Regions from separate parts of the Brevibacterium sp. Lmc1 genome, predicted to be linked through region 1. Evidence: riboswitches for the same ligand, from Rfam matches in the RefSeq annotation. Region 1 holds a riboswitch; the other holds the start of a gene.
The links. Region 1 has a riboswitch for thiamine pyrophosphate ahead of AC239G_RS03855 (TenA family protein). Riboswitches for the same ligand answer to the same signal wherever they lie in the genome.
Positions count from the first base shown of each region.

Region 2: another riboswitch for thiamine pyrophosphate. It lies ahead of thiO (glycine oxidase ThiO); the one in region 1 lies ahead of AC239G_RS03855 (TenA family protein).

Region 1 is NZ_CM172803.1:902,074-909,541, forward strand. Features, by position in the region: gene AC239G_RS03830 (HTTM domain-containing protein) at 1-72, shown strand, start outside; gene AC239G_RS03835 (LysR family transcriptional regulator) at 69-974, opposite strand; gene AC239G_RS03840 (EamA family transporter) at 1,047-2,036, shown strand; gene AC239G_RS03845 (hypothetical protein) at 2,033-3,235, shown strand; gene AC239G_RS03850 (phytoene desaturase family protein) at 3,252-4,733, opposite strand; gene AC239G_RS03855 (TenA family protein) at 4,788-5,474, opposite strand; TPP riboswitch at 5,469-5,575, opposite strand; gene AC239G_RS03860 (nucleoside/nucleotide kinase family protein) at 5,661-6,278, opposite strand; gene AC239G_RS03865 (ATP-grasp domain-containing protein) at 6,350-7,375, opposite strand.
Region 2 is NZ_CM172803.1:1,758,406-1,765,873, forward strand. Features, by position in the region: gene moeB (molybdopterin-synthase adenylyltransferase MoeB) at 1-848, opposite strand, end outside; gene AC239G_RS07800 (thiazole synthase) at 845-1,612, opposite strand; gene thiS (sulfur carrier protein ThiS) at 1,614-1,871, opposite strand; gene thiO (glycine oxidase ThiO) at 1,868-3,025, opposite strand; TPP riboswitch at 3,015-3,118, opposite strand; gene thiE (thiamine phosphate synthase) at 3,130-3,813, shown strand; gene AC239G_RS07820 (ketopantoate reductase family protein) at 3,810-4,775, shown strand; gene AC239G_RS07825 (DedA family protein) at 4,729-5,952, opposite strand; gene AC239G_RS07830 (sensor histidine kinase) at 6,106-7,302, shown strand; gene AC239G_RS07835 (response regulator transcription factor) at 7,332-7,468, shown strand, end outside.

The DNA of each region.
Region 1 (7,468 bases):
ATCTGCTGGGCGGCGTTCCTGCCCCTGGAGAAGCTCGTGCCCAAGCGCTTCACCAGCACGGGCACCGCCTAATCCGCGGCGTCGTCGACCCGGCTGAGCGCGCTGATCACAGCACGCACCGCGACACGTTCAGCCGTGTCCGGACGCATAACCGCTACGATCCAGCGTGTCGTCGTCACCCCCGTCAGCGGCACCAGTGACAGTCCCGCATCGCGCGGCGTCGTGAACCGGGGGAGGAGCGCGACCTGGTCCGAGGAGGCGACGATCGCTTCGATGAGCCGGTTGTCCCGGATGCGTTGGACGACGTCGAGGTCGCGACCGGTGAGATGCTCGATCGAGGTGAGGATCGTGTCGAAGGGGTATCCGCGGGGCACTCCCACCCAGCGACAATCGACGACATCGTCCGGGGTCAGCTCGGCGCGATCGGCAAGCCGATGGCCGATGGCGAGGGCCACGTCGATTGGTTCGCGGGCGAGCGGGACGACGGTGAGTCCGTCGGTACCCAGGGGGCGTTCGGCGACGAGGCTGTGTGCGACGACGATATCGACATCTCGGGTCAGCCCCGCGAATTCGTGCTCGGCGAGGTCGACATCGTCCATGCGCAGATCGATGTGCGGGTGGTCCTCCCGCAGCCTGCGCAGCGCATCGGGGAGGAGGTGGGTGAGCGCGCTCGGCAGCCCGGCCAGGGCGATCTCTCCGACAGCTTCGCCGAGGTGGCCCTCCCATTGGGCCTGCACCCTCGCAAGCGTGCGGGCCACGTCCCGACCGCCGTCGGCGAGCAGTCGTCCTGCGGCTGTGAGCGTGAGTCCGCGACCGGCGGGTTCGACGAGAGCGTGGCCGATCTCGCTCCCGGCCTGCCTCAGCTGCTGAGAAACGGCCGACGGGGAGCGATAGGTGACATCGGCGACGGCGGTGACGCTGCCGTATTCGTCGAACAGGCGCAGCAGCTCGAGATGCTTCGGATCGATGACCATGAAGCCATGCTACAGAGTCAGTGAAGCACTCTGCGATTGTGCTTCATTGTTGTCGAAGTCGAGAATGGGGCCATGTCATTCAAGCACTGTCTGCTCGCCGCCTCGGTGGCGGTGATGTGGGGACTGAATTTCCTCGCCATCGATCTCTCCCTGGCCCAGTTCCCGCCCTTCTTCCTCGTGGCTCTGCGCTTCGCCCTGCTCGCGGTTCCCGCGCTGCTCTTCGTACCGAAGCCCGACGTCAAAGCGCGGTGGATCATCGGCTACGGACTCGGCTTCGGACTGCTGCAATTCCTCTTCCTCTACTGGGCGATGGCCGCCGGCATGCCCGCGGGACTCGCGTCCCTCGTCCTCCAAGCCTCGGGCCCCTTCACGGTGCTGCTGGGCATGACATTCCTGCGCGAGAGGGTACGCGGCTCGCAGATGGCCTTCCTCCTCATCGCGATGGCAGGGCTCGCCGTCGTCGGCTGGCAGCGCTTCGACTCGAACGCGAGCTTCCTGCCCTTCCTCCTCACCCTCGCCGGCGCCTTCGGCTGGGCGATCGGCAATATCTGCAACCGGCAGGCTCACACCACTGAGCCGATCAAGCTGACGATGTGGATGTCGCTCGTCCCGCCCGTGCCGATGCTCGCCCTCTCCCTCCTCGTCGAAGGACCGGCGAGGGTCGGCGCATCGTTTTCGGGACTGACCACACCGACAGGGCTGCTCGCGATCGCGGGACTGCTCTACACCGTGGTCATCGCGACGATCCTCGGTTCGGGCGTGTGGTCGTGGCTGATTTCGCGCAACCCCGCCGGAGTCGTCGCCCCCTTCTCGATGCTCGTGCCCGTCGTCGGAATGAGCGCGGCGTTCGTCTTCCTCGGCGAGCGGGTCACCGTCGGCGAGCTGTGCGGGGCCGTCCTTGTCATCATCGGGGTCCTCGGCGCGGGTTTGAAGGCCGCGAAAGGGGCGCGGATTCTCGCCGCCGCTGAGGCGGTCGTGCCGGTGAGCGCGCCAACGGAGGATTCGACGCGGGCGATTCCATCAGGGCCAGTTGACAGGTGTTCGCGTAGCCTGAGGTCATGACCGCCGATGATGCGCCTCCGACCCTTCATGACGACCGCCTGTCCGCCGAGGATCTGCTCGCGTCCCCGCGGGGACGCTCGCTCGTGTTCGGGCTGGCCCTCGAGCAGGTCGAGAGTTTTCCGTGGACTGGCGATGAAGAAGCCCCAGGCGCGGAGGCGGTGGTGCGCAATCTGAGGTGCCTGTGCCCGATTGCGCCGACTTGGAGTGCAGTTAAGGAAGCCATGTCCGACGTAGTCGACGCTGCAGTGTATTGGCAGCCTCCTGATGATGACGATTGGGGGACCGCGGAAATCGGCGAGGTGCGCGAGGCTCTGCGTCCTTTCGCCGAGATGCTCGTTTCCACGGGCTTGCTAGATGCCTGGTCGAAGCCACTCGATCCCGATGATCAGTGGGCGCTGGGCTGGGACGACAAAGAACTCAATGAAGTCAATGGACGCCACACAGGACTGCCCGCGGTCTTCGACCTCGAGACAGGCCCGACGGATGAGCGCATAGAAATCACTCTGACCGATCTATACCCGCCTCTTGACGAAGACGGAACGAGGCTCCCCTGGGGATTCGACGAGTGGCTCGCCTCTGTCCTCACCACGGAAACCCGTTACCGTCACAACTTCGCCAAGGACCCCTACGACGAGCTCACCGGCGAATGGTGGTCGACCCCACCCCATGGCCTCTGGTCGTCGACGGGAACGTGGCCGGATGGAACCCCGATCGGCCTCGAACTCGTTGAGGATGACCTCGGTCTCGAACGCGCCCGAACCTGCCGTCTGCGCCTGCGCCCGGACGCCCGCATCGCCGAGATCCGCCGTCCGGAGGACTGGGCGGATCTGTGCCGCCGCTACCCACTCGACGTCACCGCCCAGCGCCGTCAGGTGTGGTTCGAGACCACCGGTCGCAGGGGACGCTGGGTCATCCCCGACTGGACACGCGTGGCCGAGGAATACGACGGTGTCCACGTCGGTCTCGCCGGCTATCTGCGGGCGGCAGGTGCGGTCATCGATGTGGCGGAGGGCCACCTCGGTGAGGATCCGGATCCGGACACAGTCCCCACCGCGGGGAACACGGACGATCGGACCGCGAGCCTCATGGCGGGCTGGCACCCGGATACGACGTTCTGGCTGAACGACGTCATCGAAGCAGTCACCGAGGTGGCCGAATGGCACTATGACAGCGACGCTGATCGGTGGGTGCAGGACTGAGTGAGCTGAATGAAAGTCAGTCGCCCGGGGCCAGGCTCGGAGCTTCCGTGATCCCGAACCGGGACTTCAGGGCGCGACGGGCGGCGAACCATCCGTTCATCCCGTGCACGCCCGGTGCCGGCGGGGTCGCCGCCGAGCACAGGTAGGCGCCGGGGACGCCGAGGCTGTAGTTGTCCCAGCTGGTGCGCGGGCGGGCCATCATCCGGTAGAAGGAGACGATGCCGGTGGCGATGTCCCCGCCGATGTAGTTCTGGTTGTGCCCGGCCATCTCGGAGGCGGGGATCGCGTTGTGCGCGACGATGCGGTCGCGGAAGCCCGGGGCGAAGCGTTCGAGCTGGCGGGTGATGTACTCGGTCGGGTCGAGCGGGCAGTCGAAGGGCACGTGCGCATACGTCCACAGCGGTCGCAGGCCGTTCACCTCGCGGGATGGGTCGAAGACGGTCGGATCCGAGACGAGGCACACGGGATCGGCGGGCATGCGACCGGACATCACCTGTGCCTCGGCGGCGGCCATCTGCGCCCGTGAGCCGCCGATGTGGATAGTGCCGGCACGGCCGACGTCGGGGTCGGACCAGGGGACCGGCCCATTGAGGACGAAATCGACCTTGGCCGCGGCGTTGCCGTGTTTGAAGCTGCGCAGGGCTTTGTCGACGTGGCTCGGGATGAGGCCGGAGAAGATCTGCGCGGCGTTCAGCGCCGAGGTGTCGAGCAGGTAGGCGCGGGCAGCGGGCATGTCCGATACGTGGTCGATGCGCGCATCCGTGTGCACGGTTCCGCCGTGGGCTTCGAGGTCGGCGACGAGGTAGTCGATGATCGACTGCGATCCGCCGATGGGGGAGGGCCAGCCGCCCGCGTGGGCGACGGTAGAGAGCATCGTGGCCGTGGCCGCGGTGCCCATCGCCGGCAGCCCACCGATTGCGTGCGCGGCGACACCGGTGAACAGGGCCTGGGAGGATTCATGGGAGAGCGGAATGTTCCACGCCGGACTGGCCTGGGACAGGAGCCGCAGGCCGAACTTCACGACGTTCGCGATGCCGGGAAGATCGCGCAGGGTCTCCGGCACAGAACGTTTGTCACCGAGGGAGAGCCAGATCGCGTCATCGACCCGGTCGAGCAGCGGAGCGAAGAAACGCCGCCATTCCGGTCCTGCCGCGCCGAGGTGGTCGACCGTCTTTTCGAGATCGTGGAAGGCCAGCGCGGCGGGTTTGCCGTCGAGGGGCTGGGCGTAGGAGATCTCGGGGGTGGTGAACTCGAGGCCGCGGGCACGCAGGTCGAAGTCGACGAAGAAGGGGCTGGCGATGGCCAGTGGGTGGACGGCCGAGCAGATGTCATGAGTGACGCCGGGGGCCAGACCGAGGTCGAGGGTGCGTGCACCGCCGCCGATCGTCGGCTGAGCCTCGTAAACTTCGACGCTCAGCCCGGCGCGGGCCAGGGTGACGGCGGCGGCCATGCCGTTGGGACCACTTCCGACGACGACTGCATCTACACCTGTGCTCATGGGGCCAGTCTAGGTCAGTGAGATGGACGGCTGCGGCGTGCGTTCCCTGGCGGCTCAGTTGTCGTACACGTTGTCGAAGAAAGCGCATTCGAGGTCGACGGCGTGCCGCCACACGCGGGTCAGGGACTCGGCGGCTTCGGCGTCGCCGGAGGGGAAGACGCGTTCGAGTTCGTCGACGAGGAACTGCACCCACCCGTGAAAGGCCTCGCCTCGGTGGAGATCGATCCAGCCTCGGTGAATATGTCGCGGCGGCATGTCCATCCGGGACTCGGCCCAGTCGAGATAGAGCCATTCGGCGACAACGAGGACGACGAGCAGCTGCGGATACGACGCCGAAGCGACTGACGAGTCCATGAGATCGCGGAACCCAACCGTCGGGGCGGTCAGTTCCGGGTGGAGATAATCGGCTGTATCGACTCCCAACTCGGCGAAGGAGTCGACGAAATAGGTGTCCTCATCGGCGACGAGCATTCCCAGCTGTCGGGCGAACCGCAGCTTCGCCTCGAGTTCATCGGCGTGGGCCACGCACGCGCCGAGCATCGACAGAAACGACTCGAAGAACTGATAGTCCTGCACCAGATAGTCGCGCATCACGGCGTCGTCGATGCTGCCGGCGAAGAGATCCTGGACGAATCTGTGTTCGACGGCTCCCGCCCACTGCCAGCTGGTCGAACTCACCAGTGCTGATACCGCTCCGTCGGCGTCCACGGTGATCGATGTGTCGAAATCTGTGGTGGTCATTGCTTGTCCACTCCCTCCGCCGGTGCTCACCGGATCAGGTTCAAAGGGTCTGCATGCGCACTCTCAGCGCCGGTCCTTTCGGCGCTCCCCTGTAGCACTTCGACACTATCATCGGGATAAGGTGTGCTGTCAGAGCGAACGGGCCAGGGCTGGCAGATCAGGGCCGGTCGGGCCCGGACCGGCGGATCAGGGTCGGCCGGGCCCGGACCGGCGGATCAGGGTCGGCCGTTCCAGATCGCGATTGTCGAGCACCCATGTGGCGTTTTCCCACGGAGCAGCCTCGGCGAAGTAGAGTCGCTGACCACCGACGTAGCGGCGATTCGACTCATCCTCTGGATCGGCATCGAAGGCTCCGGCAAATCGCTCGTTTCCTCGTGGGACCGAGACTTCAAACGGAACATCGACCCAGATGCTCGCATCCCAGAGATCCACAAGCTCGGGACGATGGAGGAAGATTCCCTCGACCAGGAGGACGCAGTCGTTCGGCAGGCTCCGAGGTTCGGGCGCTATCGGCCGATCCTTGTCGACGTCCCACACGGCTGGAACGACCGAGTCGCCTCGTCGAAATGGTTCGACGACGGATTCGACGAAAGCTCCGTAATCATAGGAACGGCGATAGAAAGTGTCTGGCCCCTTGCCTTGGGCGTACCGGATCGCCCGAGGGTGGTGGAACGCGTCGATGCTGATGGCGGTGACCCGGCGGTCGGAATCTTGTCCAGGAACGTCCGCAGCGGTCTCGGCCAAATTCACGAGCTCGTGAGCGAGCATCGTCTTCCCCGCACCGTCGACCCCATCGAGGGCCACGAGAGCGCGTTGCCTAGGCCGGACTGCGCGGAGATCGGCGAGCAGGTGACGTAGGACCGTGTCCCGGGACCTCACCTGGATGCGGACCCGGCGAGCGGCACGGACGGTGGGGCCGCCTCGGCGAGGGCATCGGCGATGAAATCGGCGATACGGTCCGCGGCAGGCTGACGGCCTGCCGACTGTTCGGCGGACTCGACGGACGGGTTGTAGTTCGTGTTCGTGTTGATGTCGTAGACGACCTGACGGCCGTCGGCGGTCTCGATGAACTCGACGCCGGCGATCTCGATGCCGAGGTCGGCCAACAACGTCTCGAGCCGAGCGATGAGCGGTGTTCCGGCCGTGATCTCCTCACGGCGGGCGAACTGGGGGACCGCCTCGACGTCGGGATCGGCCCCGGCACCCGGAATCGTGCAGGCATCGGCCGGGCACAGCTCGAATGACCCAGCCGAGACGTCGACGCGCACCGCATAGTGGAAGCGTCCGCCGATGACTTCGGCACGGGTGATGAACGGCTGGGCAGGCTGCACATATTCCTGGATGAGGGTGATGCCGTCGATCGGCGCATTCGCTCCACCGGGCGCGAACTCATCGGCGACCGCCTCAAGCTCGGCGTGGGAGTCGAAGCGACGCACACCGAGGCCCTTGCCGCCCTGATTGTGCTTCGTGATGAATGGGGGAGTGAAGCCGGCCGCGGCGTCGACGAGCGCCCGCGGTCCGAACGCGGCGGCGGTGCGCGGAACATCGAAGCCCCGGCCGGCCAGCTCGCGATGCTGACGGACCTTGCTCACCTCGAGCTCGTAGACATCGCGACCGTTGATGACTCGGCGGCCGGCGGCGGCGAGCCAGTCGAGGACCGCACGCCCGTACTCCTTCACATGCGGATCGGTCCGGGTGTGCGCCGACGCCGACAGCCGCGACCAGAACACCCCCTGTGGGGGCTCGGCGTCGAGATCGATCGTGGTCTCGGGCAGCAGCCATTCGACGTGTGCGACGCCGAGGCGGTCGAGCGCATCCGTGAATGGTGCGATCCATTCCGGATTGTCGTGGATGATGTGCACCGTCGGAGTGCCGCCGACGGGCAGGGCATGAGAACTCATCGCGAACCTTCATCGTGTGGAGCCGGTGCGGCCGAGAGTACGCGGAAACATCGGCGGATCTGCTCAACAATCCTACGCCCTGGTGTCCAGCCC
Region 2 (7,468 bases), 860 kb from region 1:
CCGCCGCCGTCGAGGTCCACAGCACAGGCGGCAGCCACCTCGGTGAGGTCGGTGACCGGGGGACGGTCGGGATCGAGGGAGAACCGCAGGGTCGAGTACTCCCCGGTCAGCGCCTCATAGCGCAGCAGCCGACCGATGAATGGGGCACCGATGCCGCAGATGAGCTTGATCGCCTCGGTTGCCATCGCCGAGCCCACGGTTCCGCACAGCACACCGAGGACTCCGCCCTCGGCGCAGTTGGGCACCGAATCGGGTTCCGGGATATCCGGGAACAGATCGCGCAGCATCGGCCCGTGACCGGGAACGAACGTGCTCACCTGACCGGCGAAGCGGAAGATCGTGCCCCACACCAACGGGGTGCCGGTGAGTTCGGCGGCATCATTGGATAAGTACCGAGTGGCGAAGTTGTCCGCCCCGTCAACGACGACATCGTGTTCAGCGAAGAGACCGAGCACATTCTCCGGGCTCAGCCGTTCCGCGATCGTGCGCACCTCGAAGTTCGGATCGAGCCGGTGCACGGCATCGGCGGCAGATGAGACCTTCGGTCGGCCCACATCCGCATTCCGGTGGATGATCTGGCGCTGCAGGTTCGAAGCCTCCACCACGTCATCGTCGATGATCGTGATCGACCCGACTCCTGCGGCCGCGAGATAGTTGAGGACTGGAGCCCCGAGCCCGCCGGCGCCGATGACCAGCACCGAGGCGGCCCGCAGACGCCGTTGTCCCTCGAGTCCGAATCCCGGCAGGCTCAGGTGCCGGGAGTAGCGTTCCAGCTCCGTCCGGGACAGAGACTCCACGGGGTCGACGAGAGGAGGCAGCGACGGAGGAGTGGCGGCAACGGTGGTCATTGTGCTGCGAGCATTCCATCGAACGGCGATGATGCCAATGCCAACGGTCGTTTGGGAATCCTCCCGGCTCCGGCCGCCAGATGCCCGGCCTCGACGGCCAAAGCCATCGCCCGGGCCATGGCGTGAGCATCGTGGGCGCGGGTGACCGCCGAGGCCAGCAGCACCGCGGTGCACCCGAGCTCCATCGCCAGAGCGGCATCGGAGGCGGTGCCTACACCGGCGTCGAGGATGACGGGCACCTGTGCACGGGAGACGATGGTCTCGATGTTGTGAGGGTTGAGGATGCCCAGCCCACTGCCGATCGGAGCACCGGCCGGCATCACCACAGCTACACCAGCGTCCTCCAGACGCTTCGCCAGGGCCGGATCGTCGTTCGTGTAGGCGAAGACCGTGAACCCATCGAGGACGAGCTCCTCGGCTGCGGCGAAGAGCTCGATGGGATCCGGCAGCAGGGTGTCCTCATCGGCGATGACCTCGAGCTTCACCCAATTCGTCTCCAGCGCCTCTCGGGCCAGTCGGGCGGTGAGCACGGCGTCTCGGGCCGTATAGCAGCCGGCGGTGTTCGGCAGCACCCGAATACCCAGACGCTGGAGCATGGTGAACACTGAGTCGCGGGACTCGGCGTCGAAACGGCGCATCGCCACAGTGGTCAGCTCGGTTCCCGAAGCCACGAGTGCGTCTTCGAGAATGCTCAGGGAACTCGCCCCTCCCGTGCCCATCACGAGGCGAGACGACATCTCCACATCATCGATCGTCCAGGTCATCTCAACCTCCCTGCACAGCGGTGACGATGTCGACGGTGTGCCCGTCGGCCAGGGTGCAATCGGACCAGGCACCGCGACGGATGACTTCACCGTCGACGGCCAGGGCGATGCCCAGGCGGCCGCCGTCGGCTGGTGTCCCATCGGGGTTCAGCTCCCGTCCGGTGACGTCGGCGATGAGGTCGAGCGCCGAGGTGGCACCCGGCAGCTCATGGCGAGCGCCGTTGAGGACGATGGTCGGTGAGTGTTCGTGGTCGGTCATGAGATGCTCCTCATCGGGTAGGCACTGGTGTGGTCTGTGGTGAAGCGGTGTGGGGACACGGACTCGAGCGTCCCGTCAGGAGGCCAGTCGGAGGCGACGCCCAGGGCGAGCTCGGCACCGAGCCTGCCGCCGAACGGGGCCAAGAGGATGCCGTGGCGGAAATACCCGGTGCTCACGATGCAGCCGGGATCGATGCGGCCGATCATCGGCAGGTCGTCCGGAGAACCGGGCCGGGCACGGGTGGTGATATCGGTGATCTCCGCGTCGAGGATGCCCGGGACCAGTCGCTGCCCGTCGGCGAGCAGCCGGTGAATCGCCCCGGCCGGAGTGCCGGAGAGTCCGTCCTCACGCGAACTGGCACCGAGCACGATCTCGCCGTCCGGGCGAGGAACCAGGTAGACGGGGCGACCATTGACCAGCCCGCGGATGGTGCGGCTCAGCAGCGGAGTCGCCTTCGCGGAGGCGCGCAGTCGCAGAACATCACCCCAGACCTCACGCAGAGGCAGCTGCGGGGCACCGACGAACGCGGACACAGCGCTGCCGGCGCAGATGATCACCTGATCGGCCTCCAACCGGCGGCCATCGCCCAGTGCGACTCCCACAGTCGTATCGCCGTCCTTGATCAGGCTGGCCGCCCGCTGGCGAATGAAGCCTCCTGAGTGAGAGGACAGGACAGTCAGCAATGCGGCAGTGAGCCGACGGGGGTCGATCGAGTGATCGCCTGGAATGTGCACGGCCCCGGCGACGGCAGGCGACAACGACGGCTCAACCCGGCGGGCAGCACTGCCGGTGATGAGCTCGGTGGCGAAACCGGACCGCGACTGTGCATCGCGCAGCTCCCGCAGAGCCTGCAGATCAGCTCGGTCACCGGCGCACACCAATGTTCCGGCATCCGAAAAACCGAGATCGCTGCCAGCGGCGCTCGCCACCTCGGCGGAGAACTGAGGATACATCTGCGCGGAGGCTCGCATCAGCGGGTACAGGGGAGTCTGCCCCCAGACCACCTCGGCGGCGGGAGCGAGCATCCCTGCGGCAGCATGGCTCGCACCCTGAGCGGGCGCAGGATCGATGATGGTGACTTCGGTACCGAGGCGGCGCAGATACCAGGCCGTGGACAGGCCGATGATCCCGGCGCCGACGACAATGACTCTCACAGCTTCTCCCTCCGGCGGCATGATCCGCATCAGGTCTGACGGTCGGCTCTTACGCCCTCTCAGCCTCGTTGGGAGGCTCCCGCGAACTCCTCTACTCTATGACCATGACCACACAGATGCCACCGCGCACCGCAGCGCGGCAGACGAAGAGAGCCTGGAGAGAGGCACGACTGGCAGAGGCGAAGCTCTACCTGTGCACCGATGCCCGGACCGGTCAGGGCGACCTCGCCGAGTTCCTCGACGCCGCCTACCGTGGAGGTGTCGACATCATCCAACTGAGGGACAAGAGCCTCGAGGCCCGCGCCGAGATCGCGGCATTGGAGGTCCTCAAAGATATTGCCGCCCGTCACGACAAGCTCTTCTCAGTCAATGACCGTGCCGACGTTGCGCTGCTGACCGACGCCGACGTCTTCCACGTCGGTCAAGGCGACCTCACCAGTGCTCAGGCCAGGGCTGTGCTCGGACCCGATGTCATCCTCGGCCGCTCGACCCATTCCCTCAAGCAGGCGCTCGCCGCCGAGGCGGACCCGGAGACCGACTATTTCTGTGTCGGGCCGGTCTGGGAGACCCCGACGAAGCCAGGCCGCGCCTCTGTGGGGACGGCGCTGCTGACCGCCACCGCCGCCGAGGCGGCCAAACCGTGGTTCGCCATCGGTGGTATCGCGACCGGGGAGAGGCTGGACGCGATCCGGCAGGCGGGCGCGAGGCGTGCCGTCGTCGTCCGTGCGATAGCCTCGGCTGAGGATCCCGCTGCGGCCGCGCGGGAGCTCAAGGAGGAGTTGGAATGACCCAAGCAGCTGACAGAGCATCCGAGGGAATCGGTGCTGGCGCTGACCTGTCGATTCTCATCGCCGGGGCGGGGGCGACCGGCGGAGCGTTCGGCACCTATCTGCAGGAGGCCGGACGCGATGTCACTTTCCTGCTCCGGCAGGCACGGGCGGAGACGGTCCGCGCGGAGGGACTGCGCTTCACTGCACCCGGTGATGATCGGACGAATCAGGTCGATGTCATCACCGCTGAGGAACTCACAGCCGCATCACGAACCTTCGACCTCGTCATCGTCGCGGTCAAAGCGGGTGGACTCGACTCGGTCATCGCCGATATCGGACCGGCTGTGGGCGAGCAGACGACGATCATTCCGTTCCTCAACGGCATGGCTCAGATCGAGAAGCTGCAGAGCAGATACCCCGGACAGGTGCTCGGAGGGTTCGTCAAGATCGTCGGCACCATCAGGGACGGAGCCGTCGTCCAGCTCACCGACCTGGCCGTGATGACCATCGGAGATCTCCACGGCGCCGAAGTGCCCACACGCATCTCCGAGGCGCTCGATGTGCCCGGATTCAAACTCCAGACCGTCGATGGAATCATCGACGGGCTGTGGGAGAAATGGATCTTCATCGCCGCGGCAGGAGTCGTCACCTGCCTGTTCCGCGCCCCGGTCGGAGCGATCATGGAAGCCGGCGGCAGATCGCACGTGTATGCCATCATCGATGAACTCGAAACCGTGGCGGCTGCGGCAGGACACCCGGTGTCGGAAGCCTCCCACGCCATGACTATCAAGATGCTCACCGAGGACGGTTCCGCCTTCACCTCATCCCTCTACCGGGATGTGACGGCAGGGCTGCCGAGCGAAACGGAGCACATCCTCGGCGACCTGTCGATCAAGGCGGAGGATCTGGGAGTGGCGACTCCGCTGCTCGACCTCACACTTGTGCAGCTGCGGGCAGGGGAAGCCCAGAAGCGGCTCTGACTTCGGCAATGCCGGTGCGCAGCATCGCCAGATACGGCTCCTGCGGCTGAGCGTGTTCGACGTCTGACGAACGATGCGCGGCGGTGAACGTGACCATCGGGACACCGTCGACATCATCGAGGACGAGCAGCGTCTCGTACCCGCCCGGACCCAGAGAGTGGGAGCTGCCGGCTGCCAGATCGAAGACGAGGCGTTCCAGCGGACTGTCCGGTTCGGGCGGTCGGTGCATCTCCTGTGCCGCCACATCGGCGAACTGTTCGGCAGTGATGAGGTAGGCCTTGGCGGGGGTCGGTCCGGGGAGGAAATGATCGTAGAAGGCCATGCCGCCGCCCCACACCTTGGACTCGCCGGCGAAATAGATCGTTCCGGGCAGTTCGATCCCGGCTTCTGCGCGGGGCAGTGTTGCGTCCCTGGCACCTGGATAGGTGACCATCGCCCCGAGCGGTCGCCCGCCCTGCAGATAGCAGGCGAGCCGATCGCGAGCCATATTCGATCCGTAGCTGACGTACCACACATATGTTTGAGACATCCCTGCCATCGTGACATCTCGGTCTTGGAATTCGGTGAATCGGTGCCGAGTGTGTCCTCTGCGGCGCCGGCATAATCGGCGGATGAGTTCGGCGCTGCCGGTGATGGCCAGGGCGATGCCGATGCCCACGGCGACTCCGAGTAGCGGCCGGTCCTCGAAGATCATTCCCCCGATGAGTCCGATCACCGTCGAATAGAGCGCCCAGGCGAGACTGCCGATCCCGTCCCAGAGCAGGAAAGTGCGGATCGGGAACCCGAGCAGACCGGAGCCGATGGTGGCCAGGCTGCGGCCCCCGGGAACGAATCGGCCGGCGATGAGCACGGTCCCGCCTCGGCGAGAGAAGACCGTGTGGGCGGAGTCGAGCAGGTTCGCGATGCGAGCCCACCGTCGCCATCGGCCGACCCCGGTCGCAGCGAATCGGCCGACGAGGTGAGCCGCCAGATCCCCGAGGAGAGCCCCTCCGGCAGCGGCGAGGATGAGTCCTGCCGGGTGAGGGTGCCCCGTCGCGGCGAAGGTCGCAGCGGTGATGAGTAGAGTCTCCGACGGCACAATCGGCATGAGCGAGTCCAGTGCCGCGGCCACGGCTATGAGCAGGTACACCCATGGAGATGTGAGGGTGGCAGTGAGCAGCTCGAGTGCGAGATCCATACTCATCCACGCTAGGCACAAGACGGCAGGGCCGGTACGCGGTCGGGCACACGGTCAGTGCGGTCGAACAACAACCGCCATTGCGGAAAACCGGAATCCGAGACTGCGGCCGAACCTCTGGGAGGCGGCGTCAGGCGTTGCTACGATCGACTCATGCCCTGGCCGAGCGCGCTGTCCACCCGCCTTCCTCCCGAAGTACGGATGTTCACCGCGCGGTGGGCGCGGTCCGTACTCGCCGTCGCGTGGGGCGGTCTGCTGTGTCTGCCGCTGCTCATGGCCTCCGTGCTTCCGCCCACCTCACGCATGGCCGCGAAGGTGCGGAGCTGGGAACTCGCTCGGCATTCTCGCGGGTTCGGACTCGTCCTTGCCGACGAGCCGACCAAACGTCGGTTCCTGCTCGGCAACGGCCTGGTCGCAGCACTCGCCATCATTCCCACCGCGAACCTCCTCGGCGGATTCTTCGTCGTGACTCTCGGATCGCTCTTCCAAGGATTCTTCATCGGGGGAGCGGTCAACATCGGGTTCGACATGTGGTCGATCTCGCAACCCACGCTCTTCGTCGGTGTCCTCTACGGGGCGGCGAACCTCATCGGCGCCGTCGCTCTGGCCGAGGCGGCAAGCTGGGCGCATGGTCGCATCGACGCTCATTTCGTCGAGGTGGAGCGTCCCTTCGCCGTGTACACCCGCATCAGCGAGCTGCTGACGACCCGCCGTGGAGTCGTGCTCGCCATCGACGAGGAACGACGCCGGATCGAACGGGACCTGCACGACGGCGTGCAGCAGAATGTCGTCTCCCTGTCCGTGCTCATCGCCCGAGCCAGGCGTGCCTCTGACCCGGCGAAGTCCCAAGCGCTGCTCGACGATGCGCTGGTCCAGTCCCAGGACCTCATCGACGAGATGCGGGAAGTCGCCTGGCGGGTCTATCCCACTGCGCTGGACGACCATGGTCTTCGAACCGTGCTCGAGAGGATCGCCGGTCGCAGTCCTATTCCGCTGACCCTCGTGACCGTGCCGGAAGGCAGATTTCCGCCCGCAGTGGAATCTGCCGCCTACTTCGTCGTCCGTGAAGCCGTCACGAATGTCGTCAAACACGCCGAGGCGTCCGCGATCACGGTGAGCGTCGTCGCCGAGCCCCGGACCGCGTTGACCGTGACCGTCTCCGATGACGGTGTCGGTGGAGCCGATCCGCGCGGGGGAGGGCTCCAAGGGCTCACACGGCGGGTCGGAGCGCTCGACGGGAATCTCGAGGTCGACTCCCTTGAGGGCGCAGGCACCACAGTTCGAACTCGGATCCCGTTCGGGACCGACGCACAGGACGGCAGCACGACGAAGGAGAAGAGACAGAAGTGAACACGACAGAGGTCCAGACAGAGAACCGGATGCGCGTCGTCCTCGCCGATGACGCGGTGTTGCTGCGAGAGGGCGTCCGCAGTCTGCTCGAAGACGAAGGGATCAGCGTCGTCGCGTCCGTCGGAGACGGAGGGGAGCTGCTGCGGGCGGTCGCCGAGCTGCGCCC